DNA from 2 places in the Brevundimonas vesicularis genome. Region 1 is predicted to be linked to the other one. Evidence: predicted binding sites of a transcription regulator. Region 1 holds the regulator's gene; the other holds the start of a gene.
What was found. Region 1 encodes HrcA, which represses chaperone genes, less so after heat shock. Its sites were predicted from a motif close to GTTAGCANTCNNNNNNNNNGANTGCTAAC; they were not measured.
Positions count from the first base shown of each region.

Region 1 (8,223 bases):
CGGCTTCCAGATTGCGGATCTTGCCCTTGGCGCGGCGGCGCTCGACCGAGCCTTCCACAACGGCGGCGACGCCGGCGGAATCATAGCCGCGGTACTCCAGCCGTTTCAGGCTGTCGATCAGCCGGGGAACGACAGGACCATTGCCGGTGACGCCGATGATGCCGCACATGAGCGAAGGCTCCGAGAAGTCAGGAAAAGGGCGCCGCTTTGCACTGGCGGCGATCCGGGGCTAAGCCACACATCAAGCCCCATCGGCCGTCTATGCAATCTTAAGGCGGGCCGCATCAAAAAAGGGGTTTCGGAACGTTACCCGAAACAAAGGACCGCACCTTGGGCGACAGAAAATATTTCGGCACCGACGGCATTCGCGGACGCGCCAACACCTATCCGATGACGGCCGAAGTCGCATTGCGCGTAGGCCTGGCTGCGGGGAAACTGTTCCGCACCGACGACGATCGCCGCCATCTGGTGGTGATCGGCAAGGACACGCGCCTGTCCGGCTATACGATCGAGCCCGCCCTGGTCGCCGGTTTCGCTTCGGTCGGAATGGACGTGCGCACCTTCGGGCCCGTGCCGACGCCTGGCGTGGCCATGCTGACCCGCTCGATGCGCGCCGATCTGGGCGTGATGATATCGGCCTCGCACAACGACTATGCCGACAACGGCATCAAGCTGTTCGGGCCGGACGGTTACAAGCTGTCGGACGAGATCGAACTGAAGATCGAGGCCATGATGGATCAGGGTCTCGACCAAGGCCTGGCGCCGTCGAACAAGCTAGGCCGGGTCAAACGCATCGACGACGCTCAGGCGCGTTATATCGAGATCGCCAAACAGGCCTTCCCCAAACGTCTGACGCTGCAGGGCCTGCGCATCGCCGTCGATTGCGCCAACGGCGCCGGATACAAGGTCGCGCCGACCACCCTGTTCGAACTGGGCGCCGAAGTCTTCCCCGTGGGCGTGACCCCGAACGGCACCAACATCAACGCCGAGTGCGGCTCGACCCATCCGGCGACCCTGGCCGATGCGGTCAAACGCTATCGCGCCGATATCGGCATCGCGCTGGACGGCGACGCCGACCGACTGATTATCTGCGACGAGACGGGTCGGGTCGTGGACGGCGATCAGATCATGGCCCTGGTCGGGTTGGACTGGGCCAGGCGCGGCCTCCTGACCGGCGGGGGCGTGGTGGCCACCGTCATGTCCAACCTGGGGCTGGAGCGTAAACTGAATTCCGAAGGCCTGACGCTTGAGCGGACCAAGGTCGGCGACCGCTATGTCATGGAACGGATGCGCGAAGGCGGCTTCAACATCGGCGGCGAGCAGTCGGGCCACATCATCCTGCACGACCACGCCACCACCGGCGACGGCCTGATGGCGGCGCTGCAGGTGTTGGCCGTCCTGGTCGAATCCGGCAAGCCGATGAGCGAACTGGCCCGCCAGTTCGATCCCGTTCCGCAAAAGCTGGAGAACGTCCGCTTCACCGCCGACAAGCCGCTGGAGACCGACACGGTCAAGGGCGCCATCGCAGAGGCCGAGGCGGCGCTGAACGGCTCGGGCCGCCTGCTGGTGCGGCCGTCGGGCACGGAAAAACTGATCCGCGTCATGGCCGAGGGCGACGACGAGGCGCTGGTCAAGCGGGTGGTGGCCGACGTCGCGGGCGCGGTGCGCTCAGCCTAGGGCTTGCATGCCGCCGGTGGGTCGCCGTCGCGTTCCCACAGTTTGCAGGACCGGTCGATCTCACCCTGGATGAGGGCGCAGGGGTTTGAGGCTTTGCAGGGAGGGCGGGTCGCAGGGCTAACGCGGATGCAGCGTTCAACCAGCCGCGCGGCGGCTGCGGAACCGATGGCCTCGCGACAATTCTGCACATCGCCCGCCTTCATGTCCCAAGCTTCCGGTATTGTGGTCGGCGATTGCTTGGCGTCAGGCGCTGACGCAGCTTCGGCCGGCTGAGCAGGCGCTGGCTGCGGCTCAGTCTTTTCTGAAGCAGGTGTTTGAGCTTTCGGAGGTGGCGCGGGCGCAGCGTCCGCCTGCAGCGGCACCGCGTCGATCACATCGGCGTTCGCCGCAGCATCGTCGGACGCCGACTTCTGGTTCGGGCCGGCCGGCTGGCAGGCCGCCAGAAAGGCGCAGGCGGCGAGCGAAAGCCATTTGGATCGACGCATGGGCATATCTCCGGTCAGGACTGACCCGACGAGGATGCCCGGCCGCGCCCCGAGGTGAAACCCCCTATCGCTTCACCGCCGCCAAGGCCGCCCTTTGCAGGGCGAACAGTTCGGTGCAGCCGATCTCGGCCAGCGAGAAGAGCCGGTCGAACTCGGCGCGTGAGAAGCCGCGCTTCTCACCGGTGGCCTGGACCTCGACGATCTGGCCCGAGCCGGTCAGGACGAAGTTCGAATCCGCCTCGGCCTCGGAATCCTCTTCGTAATCCAGGTCCAGCACCGGCACGCCGTCGCAGACGCCACACGACACCGCCGCCACCTGGTCCGTGATCGGATCGGCCTTCAGCACGCCCTCGTCGCGCAGATAGTTCAGGGCCAGACTCATGGCGACCCAGGCGCCGGTGATCGACGCCGTGCGGGTGCCGCCGTCGGCCTGGATGACGTCGCAGTCGATCAACACCTGACGTTCGCCGAGCGCCTTCAGGTCCACCACGGCGCGCAGGGAGCGACCGATCAACCGCTGAATCTCTTGTGTGCGGCCCGACTGTTTGCCAGCGGCGGCTTCACGACGGCCGCGCGTGTGGGTGGCGCGCGGCAGCATGCCGTATTCGGCCGTCACCCATCCCTGACCCGAGTTGCGCATCCAGCCCGGCACCTTGTCCTCGATCGAGGCGGTCACCAGCACCTTGGTGTTGCCGAAGCTAATCAGGCACGAGCCCTCGGCGTAGCGGTTGACGCCGGTCTCGATGGTCACGGGACGCAGTTGATCGTCGGTGCGTTGCGAATGGCGCATGAAAGGGATCCTTGGAAGTCTGACCTTGGAAGCTGTGGCGGCGGTGCTTATCCTGAAACCGTGAGCCTGTATGCCCCGAAAAACCCGCCGTTCGACGCCGGCCAGTCCCTCGCGGGTCTGGCGGGGCTGGATGCGCGGGCGCGCGACATCTTCCGTCGCATCGTGGAAAGCTATCTGGAAACCGGCGAGCCGGTCGGGTCGCGGACCCTGTCGCTGGGCGGCATCGCCCTGTCGCCTGCCTCGATCCGCAACACCATGCAGGATCTGACCCTCGCGGGCCTCTTGGCGGCGCCCCACACCTCGGCCGGGCGCATCCCGACCCACGCGGGCCTGCGCCTGTTCGTGGACGGCCTGCTGGAGGTCGGCGACCTGACCAAGGAAGAGCGTCGCGAGATCGACGGGCGGCTCGCCGGGCGCGGCCGGAACTTCGAGTCCGCCTTGGACGAGGCCTCGAATCTGCTGTCGGGCCTGGCCGGCGGCGCCGGCGTTGTCTCCAGCCCGGTCCGTGATTCCGGCGTCAAACATGTCGAGTTCGTCGCCCTGGGCGGAGATCAGGCCCTGGCCGTCATCGTCGCTGACGACGGCACGGTCGAAAACCGCATCATGATTCTGTCTGCGGGCGTCACGCCTTCGACCCTGGTCGAGGCCTCCAACTTCCTGAACGCCCGGCTGCGCGGCCGCCCCTTCGCCGACGCCAAGCGAGAGATGACCCAGGAGCTGGAAATCGCACGGCGCGAACTGGACCAGACCGCCGCCCGCCTGGTCGAGGACGGATTCGCCGCCTGGTCCGGGGGCGCAGACCGGGAGCGCGCCCTGATCGTCCGCGGTCGCGCCAACCTGCTTCAGGACCGGGAAGGCCTGGCCGATCTGGAGCGGGTCCGCGTCCTGTTCGACGATCTGGAGCAGAAGGAACAGCTGATCGGCCTGCTGGATGGCGTCGATGCGGCGCAAGGGGTGCGCATTTTCATCGGCGCGGAGACACGGTTGTTTTCACTTTCGGGTTCCGCCGTGATCGCGGCGCCCTATATGAGCGGCCGACAGCGGGTTCTGGGCGCCATCGGCGTGATAGGCCCCGCAAGACTGAACTACGCCCGTGTCATTCCGTTGGTGGACTATACCGCCCGGGTGCTGGGCCGGATGCTGGACGGGAACGACAAGTGAGCGACAAGCCCCTTAACGACGAACTGAACGCTGTGGACGCCGACATGGCCGAAACCAACGCCGAACACGGCCTGGACGCCCATCCGTCAGACGATCTGGCGCCGCTGGACGCCGTGATCGCCGAGCGTGACGAATGGAAGGACCGCGCCCTGCGCGTCGCCGCCGAGATGGAGAATCTGAAGCGCCGTTCGGAGACGCAGCAGAACGACGCCCGCGCGTTCGCCATCCAGCGCTTCGCCAAGGACCTTCTGGGCGTCGCCGACAATCTGGAACGCGCCCTGATGGCTGCACCCAAGGACGCCGAGGGCGCGACCGCCGGTCTGGTGACCGGGTTGGAACTGACGCAGAAGGCCCTGCTGCAAGCCTTCGACGCCAACGGCCTGAAGCGCGTCGCGCCCCAGGCCGGCGAGGCCTTCAACCCGCACCTGCACCAGGCGATGATGGAACAGCCGTCCGAGACCGTGCCCGGTGGATCGGTGATCCAGACCATGCAGTCCGGTTTTGAACTGTTCGGCCGCACCGTCCGCCCCGCCATGGTCGTCGTCGCCGCCAAGGGATCCGGAGCGCAAGCCCCGAACCCTTATGGCGCCGCCCCCGCCGCCGAGACTCACACCTTCGACGGCAAGGCCTGATCCGCAGTCGTCAGGCGGCGTCGGTCAGAACTGACGCCGCCAGGCTCCGATCAAGGCGAACTCCGGCGGCGCGTCTGCGACATGGCGCGGCTCTCGGCTGGCAACCGCCTGCAGCGTCATGCTGGACCCATCCCATAGCCGACGTTCGCCGCCGAGGATGAAGTCGATCTGGCGGCCGCTGGGCGTCGCCGAAAACCTGCGGCGCGAATAGGTCAGCGGATCGAAATATTCGACCGGCACGTCCGCCAGCATGGCCGAGAAGGTTCCGCGCTCGATCCTGAGCGGCTGAGCCAGGGTGAAGCTGATCCGGTCGCAGATTATCGAACAGCCCGTCAGCAGGCCCAGCCGCCAGTTCGAACTGATCGCCGCCTGATCCATCGACAGGAACCGACCCTCGATCCGGGTCGACCCCATCCCCGCCTCGCCAATCAGGCGCAGGCCCGGCCGCAGGGTCCAGTCGCCGCCCAGCGCATAGAAGCTTGTTCGTGACGGCAGGGCGAAGTCGGACCCACCCGGCAGGAAGGCGCCCAAGGGTCCGAGACGTTCATCCAGCGCGCCGACGCTGAACGACACACCGCCGTCCGCTCCGCGCCACCCGATCGCCGCGCGACTATAGGTCGAGGCGTCCTGCTCGACGCGACGCAGCGGCATCCGGCGATCGCCGCCGCCCCTCTCGCCAGAGACCGTCACCGGGCCGAACCGCATGGCGCCCCGCACGGCGTGGTCGGCCTGGGCCAGGGCGGCGAAACCGTCACCTGCCGCACCGTTGAACGGCGATGTCGCCCCGCCCTTTCCTTGCCAAACCGAAAAATTCATCCGGCCCGTGGCGACGTCGAGCATCGCCTCCTGACGCGGCTCGTCCCCCATCCAGGACGCATCATACAGATCGTGACGAGGCGCGATCGGGTCGGGTTGAGTGCTGGGCTGGGCGGCGATCAGGTTCAATCGACCGCCGCCCGGCAGGGCCAGGGTGGTTGTCGCCGTGGTGTTCTGCTCGAACGGCGCCGCTTGATAGGATCGGCTCGGCGCAGTCGGATAGGCGCCGCCCAGTTGGACGGCGAACATTCGATCGTAGGTGTCGTAAAGCACCGTGTTCAGCGCCGTCTGGCGACCGAAAGCGTCCCCGAACGCCGCGCCGACGAAGCTGCCCGGTTCGCTCATGCTGACTATGGAGCTTCCGTCCGCCATCGGGGTCGAGGTCGTCCCTGCCGGCCGGAAGGCGCGGGCCATGTCCAGCAGACCGCGCCCATAGACGATGTCCGTGCCGGGATCGCCGGCGTCGCGTGCGGTCGTGAGCAAGATATCCAGAGCCGCGCGCGCCGTCAGATTGGGGAAGGCCTGCATCAGCAGAGCGAGCGCACCGGACACATGCGGCGCCGAGAAGGAAGTGCCGCTGACCTCCCAGCACGACGTGCCTTCACAGCCGGTGACTACTTTTTCGCCTGGGGCCGAGATATAGCCCGCCGCCGTATCGCCTGCCCGGTTCGAGAAGCTGGACATCGCATCTGTCGCGCCGTGCGATCCGACCGCGATGACGCTGCCGGCGAACCGGGGGTCGATGGCGTAACGTGCGGGCCAGCCCGGATTGGCGTTTCCGTCATTGCCCGACGAAGCCACGATAACGGCGCCCGAGTTGACCGCGCGCAGCAGCGCCGCCTCGAATGCCGAGCCCAGCCGCCCATCGCCGCCCAGCGACATGTTGATGATCTTGACGCCATTGGCGACGGCGTAGTCCAGCGCGCGCACCAGATCCGAACTGCTGAAACAGACGTCCGTGTTCTTGTCCGTGCAGTCGGAGATGTCGGTGCGGATCGACAGGATGGTCGAATTGTACGCCACCCCGATCGTACCAAACCCGTTGAAGTTCGAGGCGATCACGCCCGACACCCGCGTGCCGTGGCTGCTTGACGCCACATAGGGTGTGTTGCGTCCCACAACCACGTCGGTCGACGCGCTGGAAATACGCCCCTCCAACTCGGGCAGGGTGTTGGCGATGCCGGAGTCGACGACGGCGACGGTGACGCCGGCTCCGGTCGCCCCGGCCTGCCAGGCGGATTGGACCTTCATATTGGCCAGGCCGTAGTTCCGCAGATACTCGCTCGACGTGACCGAAGGAGGCGGTGGGGGCGGAGGCGGGGGCGGGGGCGGAGGCGGAGGCGGGGGAGGCGGCGGGGGCGGTGGGGGCGGGGGAACGGGGGGCGTGATCGCGCCGCCGCCGCCTCCACCACCACCGCCGCAACCGGCCAGCGGTAAAAACAGCAGACCCAGACCCAGGACCACCGCTCCGCGAAGCTTCAATCCGTTCACGCCTACCCTCCTATACTCGAGGCTGCTTCCCGCAGCCTTCGCACCAGTAACGCCCTAATTCTTTAACGCTTTATCGAATGTCGCCAGCAGCTTGGACCAGCCGTCCTTGGCGTCTGCTTCCGAGTAGCTTGCGCGGTAGTCGGCGTGGAAGCCGTGCTGGGCGTCGGGATAGACGACGATCTGGCTGCCGGTCTGGCCGGCGCGGGCCAGGGCTTCGCGCATCCGTTCGACGCTGGCCAATGGGATGCCCTGATCCTTGCCGCCGTACAGGCCGAGCACGGGCGCCTTCAGATCGTCGGCGATGTCGACCGGCCAGGGTTGGCCCGATGATATCTGAACCGGCGTGGCGTCTGCGGCGGGCGCCAAACGGCCATACCAGGCCACGCCCGCGCCGATGGCGGCGAAGCGGGCCGCCGCCTGCCACACCACCTTGCCGCCCCAGCAGTAGCCGGTGATGCCGACCTTGCCGTCCTTGGACCACGACTGTTGGCTGGCCCATTCCAGCGTCGCCGATAGATCGCCCATCACCTGCTCGTAGTTCGCCGCCGCGACGATCTGCATGATCCGCTGCATATCCGACAGCGGCGCGGGATCCTCGACCCGGACGAAGAAGGCTGGCGCAATGGCGGCGTATCCCTGCTTGGCCAGACGGCGGCAGATGTCGCGGATATATTCGTGGACGCCGAAGATTTCGGACACCACCACGACGACCGAGAAAGGCCCGTCGCCCGCCGGCCGGGCGACATAGGCCGGAAGCTGGAACCCGTCCGGCGCGGCATAGGTTACGGTCTCGGTCGACAGGCCCTCGGCGTCGGTCGTTATGGGCTTGGCTTCTTTGGCCAGGGCCGCGACCGCATAGCCGGAAAAGAGCAAGCCCCCCAAGGCGCCCAGAGTTCGACGGCTCAGTTTCAGGTCGTCGGCGGTCTGGCCTTCGGGGCGGATCAGCACGGTCATGGGACGCTCCAACGCGGAAAGGCGTCAGAGCATCACGGCCGACGACAGTCGTCCAGTCACGTTAAGGCGCGCTTTAAAACGGGAAGAAGGGCGCTCAAGCAGCGAGACGCCGCGCGTCGAGCGTTAGCGCCCTTCTTTCCAGCATCAGTGCCGGAAGACCCGAACGCCGGTGAAGGCCATGGCGATCCCCTTTTCGTCGGCGGCGGCGATGACCTCG
Region 1 covers NZ_CP114278.1:490,218-498,440, reverse strand. Annotated here, with positions in the region: gene glmS (glutamine--fructose-6-phosphate transaminase (isomerizing)) at 1-169, opposite strand, end outside; gene glmM (phosphoglucosamine mutase) at 331-1,677, shown strand; gene O2K97_RS02430 (hypothetical protein) at 1,674-2,162, opposite strand; gene rph (ribonuclease PH) at 2,227-2,952, opposite strand; gene hrcA (heat-inducible transcriptional repressor HrcA) at 3,019-4,113, shown strand; gene grpE (nucleotide exchange factor GrpE) at 4,158-4,745, shown strand; gene O2K97_RS02410 (S8 family peptidase) at 4,770-6,812, opposite strand; gene O2K97_RS02405 (dienelactone hydrolase family protein) at 7,107-8,006, opposite strand; gene purH (bifunctional phosphoribosylaminoimidazolecarboxamide formyltransferase/IMP cyclohydrolase) at 8,151-8,223, opposite strand, start outside.

Region 2 (8,223 bases), 340 kb from region 1:
CATGTCCGAGACCTGATCGATGGAAACCTCGCCGTCGAACGGACAGCCCCAGACGCAGGAGATCATGGCCGACAGCGACGGCGCGCCCTCGCTGGCCTCGGCGTTGTGGCGGCGGGCGACGATCTCGCCCAGCATGGCCAGTTGATCCTTCACCGCCAGGCCCTGGTTCTTCAGGCCGAAGCCGTCTGTGGCGGCGACCGAGACGTTGACCTCGTCCACCCCGGTCGCCAGCGCCCGATCATAGCCCTTGCCGTTCAACACCAGGCCGATGCGGCTGCGCCCCGCCTCGTGCGGCAGGTCGGCCATGACCTCTTCAGCGCCAGCCATCTGCGGCACATATTTGGGATGGACGAAGGAGACGGCCTCGATCCGTTTCGCCCCCGCCTGCTCAAGCCGTCGCACAAGATCGGCGCGGACGGCGGGCTCAAGCACCGCCTTTTCGTTCTGCAACCCGTCACGCGGCCCGACTTCGACGATCTGGATGAAACGGCCCATCACTCGGCTCCCGCTGCGGCGTTACCGTTCCCATTCCCGTTTCGGGGCGGCGGCGCATAGACGGTCAGGCTGACCGGATCGCCCGCCGAATAGTTGTAGCCGTTGACCGTCCCGACCGCGCGACCCGACACGCCCAGACGCGCCGCGGCCGCACGGAAGGCTTCGGCATCGCGTCCCTCGACAATGGCGGGCCGCCCCTCGGCCAGGGCCTCGGCCGCGCCTTGGGCGTCGGTCAGGTCGGTGTCGCGCCCGGTCAGGAAGACGAAGCTGGGTTCATGGAAGCCGGTGATCGCCACCGGCCCCGGCGTGCGGCCCTGACGCGGATGCAGGTCCGCCGCCTCCAGCGCCTTTTCAAGCTGGGGCGCGATGGCCAGGGGCCGCAGTTGGCGGATCGTGCCCGACAGGGCCGCATGCGCCACGATCCCGAACGCCAGCGAGGCGACCAGAGCCGCGACCGGCGCGCGATTCAGCAGAAGGAAGCCCCCCATCGCCCCCGCCGCCAGCGCCATGACCACTGTCAGCGCCGCCCAGGTCTGGGCCGTCGAGGTGCCATAGACGGTCAGTCCATAGACGGTAATGCCGATGATCAGCAGGGCCGCGAACGCGCCCAGCACCGCGCCGGTGATGCGCGAGACCTTGCCGATGGGCTGGGCCAGGGCGGCGGCCGCCAGCAGGGCCAGCGCCCCAAAGGTCGGCAGGGTGTAGTGCCACAGCTTGGTCGGCGCCAGTTCGAACATCAGCCAGCCCGGGACCAGCCAGCAGACCAGAAACCGGATCGCCGGCTCGGCCCGTCGGCTCCAGCCCGTCGACACGGCGGCGGGCAACAGCAGGGTCGAGGGGAAGAACAGCAGGGGCGCCAGCAACAAATACATGCCGGGGAAGCCCGAATGGCTTTCGTGCGCGCCGGCGATCTTGGGCGCCAGGTCCCCGCCGATGGCCTCGCGCCAGAAACCGCCGTCGGTGGCGATGGTGATGGCGATGGCCCACGGTCCGACCATCAGGGCGACCAGCGGCAAGCCCCACCCCCAGCCGAGGCGATACAGCCATTTGATGTTCCGATCCCAGATCGACAGGGCGATGATCGCCAGGGCCACGACCAGGAACCCGATCGGTCCCTTGATCAGGATCGACAGACCGATCCCGATCCAGAACAGCAGCTTGTGCGGCCGGATCGGTCGTTCGCCCGCCTTCGTCGCCATATAAATACGCGCCAGCGCCGCCATGGCCAGGGTCGTCGCCCCGCACAGCATGGCGTCGGTCTTGGCGATGCCCGCCTCGGTCGATAGCAGGAAGGTCGCCCCCATGATGGCCCCGCCGAAGAAGCCGACCCGGCTGCCCAGCATGGCCGAGCCCGCCCAGGCCACGGCCCAGGCCGCCAGCATGGCGCCCAGCAGGGACGGAATGCGATAGGGCGCGATTTCGCGGTCCTCGACATCCGAGGTCAGGCCCACGGCGATCGCCTGCATCCAGTAGATGCCGACCGGCTTCTTCCAGCGCGGCTCGTCCTGATAGCGGATATCGACATAGTCGCCGCTTTCCAGCATCTGGGACGTGGCCTGGGCGAACCGGCTCTCGTCGCGATCCAGCGGCGGCAGCAGCAGCACGCCCGGCAGCCCGGCGATCAGCGTCAGCAGGGCCGCGAGAACCGGCCCGCGCCAGCCGGCGATGCGGCCATCCAGATCGAAAGTCTTCATTTCAGACTCCTTACACGGCGACCACGCCTGCGTCAGCCGTCTCCCCTAAGCTCTCGTTATCCTCTATGGAGCGCCGATGACCCCCGAAACGCCCGAAATCTCCGTCGTCGTTCCCGTCCATGACGAGGCGGGCGCCGCCGTGCCCCTGGCGCGCGAGATCGCCGCCGCCTTCGCCGGCCGTTCGTACGAGATGATCTTCGTGGACGATGCGTCCAGGGACGCGACCTTGGCCGAGTTGAAGGCGGCCATGGCCGAACTGCCAGCGCTCCGCGTGCTGGCCCACGGGACCAATGCGGGCCAGAGCCGGGCGGTTCGAACCGGCGTCCTGGCCGCGCGCGCGCCGGTCGTGGTGACGATGGACGGCGACGGCCAGAACCCGCCGGCCGATGCGCCCCGCTTGGTCGATGCGCTTCTGTCCGCCCCCGGCGACGTGGGCCTGGTCGGCGGCCGTCGCGCCAAACGCCAGGATACCGAGGCCAAGCGCCAGGCCTCGATCTGGGCCAACCGCATCCGCCGCAAACTGCTGGGCGACGACGCCGACGACACCGGCTGCGGGCTGAAGGCCTTCCGCCGCGACGTCTTCCTGCGCCTGCCCTACTTCGATCACATCCACCGCTACCTGCCGGCCTTGATGATCCGCGAGGGATTCAAGAACCAGTATCTCGACGTGGACCACCGCCACCGCGAGGTCGGCCGCTCGAAATACACCAACTGGGGCCGCCTGCGCGCCTCGGTCTCGGATCTCCTGGGCGTGATGTGGCTGAAGACGCGGTCCCGCAAGCCGGGCGCGATTTCGGAGTTCTAGAACGCGGTCTCCTCCCCACCTCGTGGGGAGGTGGTGCCACGCCTCTTGGCGTCGTGACGGAGGGGCTGGCGCCGCATCTCCGACATGGGCGTGACTTCAAGACCCCCTCCACCCCGCTACGCGCGGTCCCCCTCCCCGTTCGCAGGGAGGAGACATGAAAAAAGGGCGGGACCTTGCGGTCCCGCCCTTCTGCATTTCAGCGTCGGAAGGCTTGGACTTAGAAGTCCATGCCGCCCATGCCGCCCATGCCGCCCATGTCGGGAGCCGCAGCGCCGCCCGACTTCTTGGGAGCGTCGGCGACGGCGGCTTCCGTCGTGATCAGGATGCCGGCGACCGAAGCGGCGTCTTGCAGGGCCGTGCGGACGACCTTGGCGGGGTCGATGACGCCCATCTGCACCAGATCGCCGTACTCTTCGGTTTGCGCGTTGAAGCCGAACGAGGACTGGTCGTTTTCCAGCACCTTGCCGACGACGATCGAGCCTTCGACGCCTGCGTTTTCCGAGATCTGACGGATCGGAGCCTGCAGGGCGCGACGGATGATGGCGATGCCGGCGTTCTGGTCGGCGTTGTCGCCCTTGACGTCGGCCAGGATTTTGGAGGCCTTCAGCAGGGCGATGCCGCCGCCCGGAACGATGCCTTCGTCAGCTGCGGCGCGCGTGGCGTTCAGGGCGTCGTCGACGCGGTCCTTCTTTTCCTTCACTTCGACTTCAGTCGAACCGCCGACGCGCAGGACTGCAACGCCGCCGGCCAGCTTGGCCAGACGTTCCTGCAGCTTTTCCTTGTCGTAGTCCGAGGTGGTGTCTTCGATCTGGCGCTTGATCTGGGCCACGCGGGCTTCGATCTCGTCCTTGCCGCCGACGCCTTCGACGATGGTGGTGTCGTCCTTGGTGATCGAGACCTTCTTGGCCTTGCCGAGCATGTCGAGCGTGACGCTCTCAAGCTTGATGCCCAGGTCTTCCGAGATAACCTGGCCGCCCGTCAGGATGGCGATATCTTCCAGCATGGCCTTGCGGCGGTCGCCGAAGCCCGGAGCCTTGACGGCGGCGACGCGCAGGCCGCCGCGCAGCTTGTTGACGACCAGGGTCGCCAGGGCTTCGCCTTCGATGTCCTCGGCGATGATCAGCAGCGGACGGCCCGACTGCACCACGGCTTCCAGGATCGGCAGCATGGCTTGCAGCGAGGTCAGCTTCTTCTCGAACAGCAGGATGAGCGGCTCTTCGAGTTGGGCCTCCATCTTGTCGGCGTTGGTGATGAAGTAGGGCGACAGGTAGCCGCGGTCGAACTGCATGCCTTCGACGACGTCGACGGTGGTGTCGGCGGTCTTGGCTTCCTCGACGGTGATGACGCCTTCGTTGCCGACCTTGGCCATCGCCTGGGCGATCAGCTCACCGATTTCGGAGTCGCCGTTGGCCGAGATCGTGCCGACCTGGGCGATTTCCGAGTTGTTGGAGACCGGCTTGGAGTTGGTCTTGATCTCTTCCAGCACCAGGCCGACGGCCTTGTCGATGCCGCGCTTCAGATCCATCGGGTTCATGCCGGCGGCGACGGCCTTCAGGCCCTCTTGCACGATGGCCTGAGCCAGAACGGTCGCAGTGGTGGTGCCGTCGCCCGCCTTGTCGTTCGTCTTCGAAGCGACTTCGCGGATCATCTGGGCGCCCATGTTCTCGAAGGCGTCTTCCAGCTCGATCTCTTTGGCGACCGACACGCCGTCCTTGGTCGAGCGCGGGGCGCCGAAGGACTTCTGGATCACGACGTTGCGGCCCTTGGGACCCAGGGTCACCTTGACGGCGTTGGCGAGGACGTTGACGCCGCGCAGCATCTTGTCGCGCGCGTCGGTGTTGAACTGTACGATTTTAGCGGCCATGCGGGCAGCTCCTATCTATATGGATTGATTGAAGAACGTCGGACGTCGGGTGCTTAGGACAGCACGCCCAGGACGTCGGATTCCTTCATGATGATCAGGTCTTCGCCGTCGATCTTCACTTCCGTGCCCGACCACTTGCCGAACAGGATGCGGTCGCCAGCCTTCAGCTCAAGAGCATTGACCTTGCCTTGGTCGTCGCGGGCGCCAGGGCCGACGGAGACGACTTCGCCTTCCTGCGGCTTTTCCTTGGCGGTGTCGGGGATGATGATGCCACCCTTGGTCTTGGATTCTTCTTCAACGCGCTTGACCAGCACGCGGTCGCCGAGCGGACGGAACGCCATCGGACTTCTCCCTGTAAAACCCCCGGATCGGGGCGTTTTTGAAACGGTGTGCGGCGCTCTCGCGATCGCCGTTTTGGCAGCCGACCAGCGAGAGTGCTAACGCGAGCGGGAGTTAGGCAGAGGCAGGGTCATCGTCAAGCGGCGGCGATGGATCGCCGCGCGAATTCTCTGTGACAAATGAACCGAAAATGAATGCCGACCTCCGGGGTCGTTCAAACTGGCGGCGATAGAACCTGTTCAACGCTGGCTGCCTTCCCTGGTGCGGGAGCGCAGATCGGCAGAGAACGAAGGAGACCAAAATGTCCAAGCTGCTGAAGATCACTGCGGTCGCCGCCGCCCCCGTCGTGGCCCTGAGCCTGATGGCCGCCCCGGCCTCGGCCCAGTCGCGCGATCGCGACAATACCAGCCGCAACGCCCTAATCGGCGCGGCGGTCGGCGGTTTGGCCGGCGCCCTCTACGGCAATGGGGACGGTCGCTACATCGCCGGCGGCGCCTTGGCCGGTGCGGCCGTCGGAGCCGTGGCCTCCTCGAACCGCGGCTCGGGCTGCGAATACTACCGCGGCGGCCAATGCTACCGTAACCAGGGTCACTGGGAGCGCGAGCACGGTATCGATCGCAGCCGCTCTGGCTACGACTATCGCTACGATGGCCGCCGTTACGACTCGCGCTACGACCGCCGCGACTACCGCTACGATCGCGACTACCGCTACGATCGCCGCTGGTAACTGGCGAGGATCTTCAAAAGGAAAGGCCCGACCGCCCGGTCGGGCCTTTTTCACGTCAGCCCATCAGGCGGCGCATCAGGGCCGACGTGGACGGATCCAGGTCCATCGAGGGGCCGCCCGCGTCGACGTCCTTCAGGATCGCCTTTGCCAGGACCTTGCCCAGTTCGACGCCCCATTGGTCGAAGCTGTTGATGTCCCAGATCACGCCCTCGACGAAGGTCTTGTGCTCATACAGGGCCAGAAGCGCGCCCAGGGTCTCGGGCGTCAGCCGCTCCATGACGATGGCCGTCGACGGACGGTTGCCGGTGAAGGTGCGGTGGGACGCCAGGCGCGTCGCCTCCTCATCCGACAATCCTTGAGCCAACCCCTCGGCCTTGGCGGCCTCGGTCGTCTTGCCCAGCATCAGGGCCTGGCCCTGGGCCAGGGCGTTGGACCAGAGCGGCGATTCCGGCGCATCCGCATGCGTTTTGGCGACGATCACGAACTCCGCCGGCACGACCTCCGGCCCTTGGTGGATCTGCTGGAAGAAGGCGTGCTGGCCGTTGGTGCCGGGCTCGCCGAAGACAACGGGGCAGGTCTGGCGCATCACCGGCGCGCCGTCGCGATGCACCCGCTTGCCGTTCGACTCCATCTCCAGCTGCTGCAGGAAGGACGGCAGGCGACGCAGGGCGTGGGCGTAGGGGGCGACGGTGCGGGCGGGCCGGTTGAGGCCATCGACGTTGAACATCTGGGCCAGGGCCAGAAGGATCGGCCCATTCCGCTCCAGCGGGGCCGACACGAAATGATCGTCCATCGCGGCGGCGCCCGCCAGCATCCGTTCGAACACGTCCCAGCCCAGGGCGATGCCGCACGACAGGCTGACCGCCGACCACAGGGAATACCGCCCACCGACCCAGTCCCGGAAGGCGAACGTCCGACCGCAGCCGAAGGCTGCCGCCTTGTCCGGCGCCGCCGTCACGCCGATGAAGTGTTTCGTCATCCCCTCGGCCGGCAGCGACGCCGCCAGCCAGGCCTTCGCCGCCTCGGCGTTGGCCAGGGTTTCCTGCGTCGTGAAGGTCTTGGACACGACCACCACCAGGGTGGTTTCGGGATCGAGGCCCGTCAGCGCCTCGGCCATGTCGCGCGGATCGATGTTGGCGACGAAGCGTAGGTCGATGGCCGGGTCCAGCGGGCGCAGCGCATCCCAGACCACGCGCGGCCCCAGGTCCGACCCGCCGATGCCGACATGGACGATCGCCTCGAACTTACGCCCCGTCGCGCCCGCCTCTGCGCCCGACCGCACCGCGTCGGCATAGGCCTTCATGTCCGCTCGCACGGCGTCCACCTCGGCCGAGACCGGCTCGCCCAGGGCCTTAAAGTCGGCGCCCGGCGCGGCGCGCAGAGCCGGGTGCAGCACCGCCCGCCCTTCGGTCAGATTGACGGCCTCGCCGGCGAAGAGGGCCGCGCGACGTCCCTCGACATCGCTGGCGCGCGCCAAGTCCAGACAGGCGTCGAAGGCTGCGCGGGTCCAGCTCTGTTTCGACAGGTCCAGATAGAGCCCCGCCGCCTCGACCGACATCCGTGCAAGCCGGTCGGGATCGGCGGCGAACTGATCGACGATCCGCGCGGAGGCGGCCTCGGCGGCGGCTTGGTCGAAGGCGGTCCAGGCGGCGTCGCAGGTCATCGTCGTCTCCATCGGGAATGACAGGGTAAACACTCGTTTACGGCTGGGGCGTATTCAGGTTCAACGTCCCAGCGGACGCTGAAACAGGAAGTCACCTCCATGTCCTGCGGCCTTGCTCTCACGATCGCCCTGGCGATGTCCAATCCCTCGGTGGCCCTGGCCGCCGAACAGCCGGCCGCCGCGCCCGGCGCGCCGGTCTCGGTGGCGGGCGAGCCGCTGTTCGCCGACATCATCTCGCGCTCGGCCAGCCTGAAGGCCGTGGTCGACGGTTGGGCCGCCGCCAAGGCCGCAGACGACGCCGCCTTCTTCACCAGCCAGGCCTTCACCGGATTCAAGGCCCAGGCGGAACAGTTGGCCGCCCTGGACATGCAGGGCCACCTGATCCTGAAGGAACGCGGCACCGACGGCGATCTGAAATGCATCCTGCGCGGCATTTCCGAGGACATGCCCAAGAAGGTTCAAGCCGTTCAGGCCGCCGCCAACCCGGCCGAACGCGCCACAGCCCTGTCGGAACTGTCCTATCTGCTGAACGACAACGTCGAAGTCATCACCGCCCCGCCCAAGCCGGAAGTCTGACGCCTTCTAGAGAGCGGCCAGCGCCTCCAGTACGCCCTTGCCGTAGCGATCCAGCTTGGA
Region 2 covers NZ_CP114278.1:148,061-156,283, forward strand. Annotated here, with positions in the region: gene O2K97_RS00745 (hydroxymethylglutaryl-CoA lyase) at 1-495, opposite strand, end outside; gene O2K97_RS00750 (ArnT family glycosyltransferase) at 495-2,189, opposite strand; gene O2K97_RS00755 (glycosyltransferase family 2 protein) at 2,266-2,994, shown strand; gene groL (chaperonin GroEL) at 3,212-4,858, opposite strand; gene groES (co-chaperone GroES) at 4,912-5,199, opposite strand; gene O2K97_RS00770 (hypothetical protein) at 5,499-5,924, shown strand; gene pgi (glucose-6-phosphate isomerase) at 5,980-7,587, opposite strand; gene O2K97_RS00780 (hypothetical protein) at 7,687-8,163, shown strand; gene recQ (DNA helicase RecQ) at 8,170-8,223, opposite strand, start outside.
Region 2: a site for HrcA is predicted at 5,272-5,300, ahead of groES (co-chaperone GroES). Genes of this name have one in related genera too.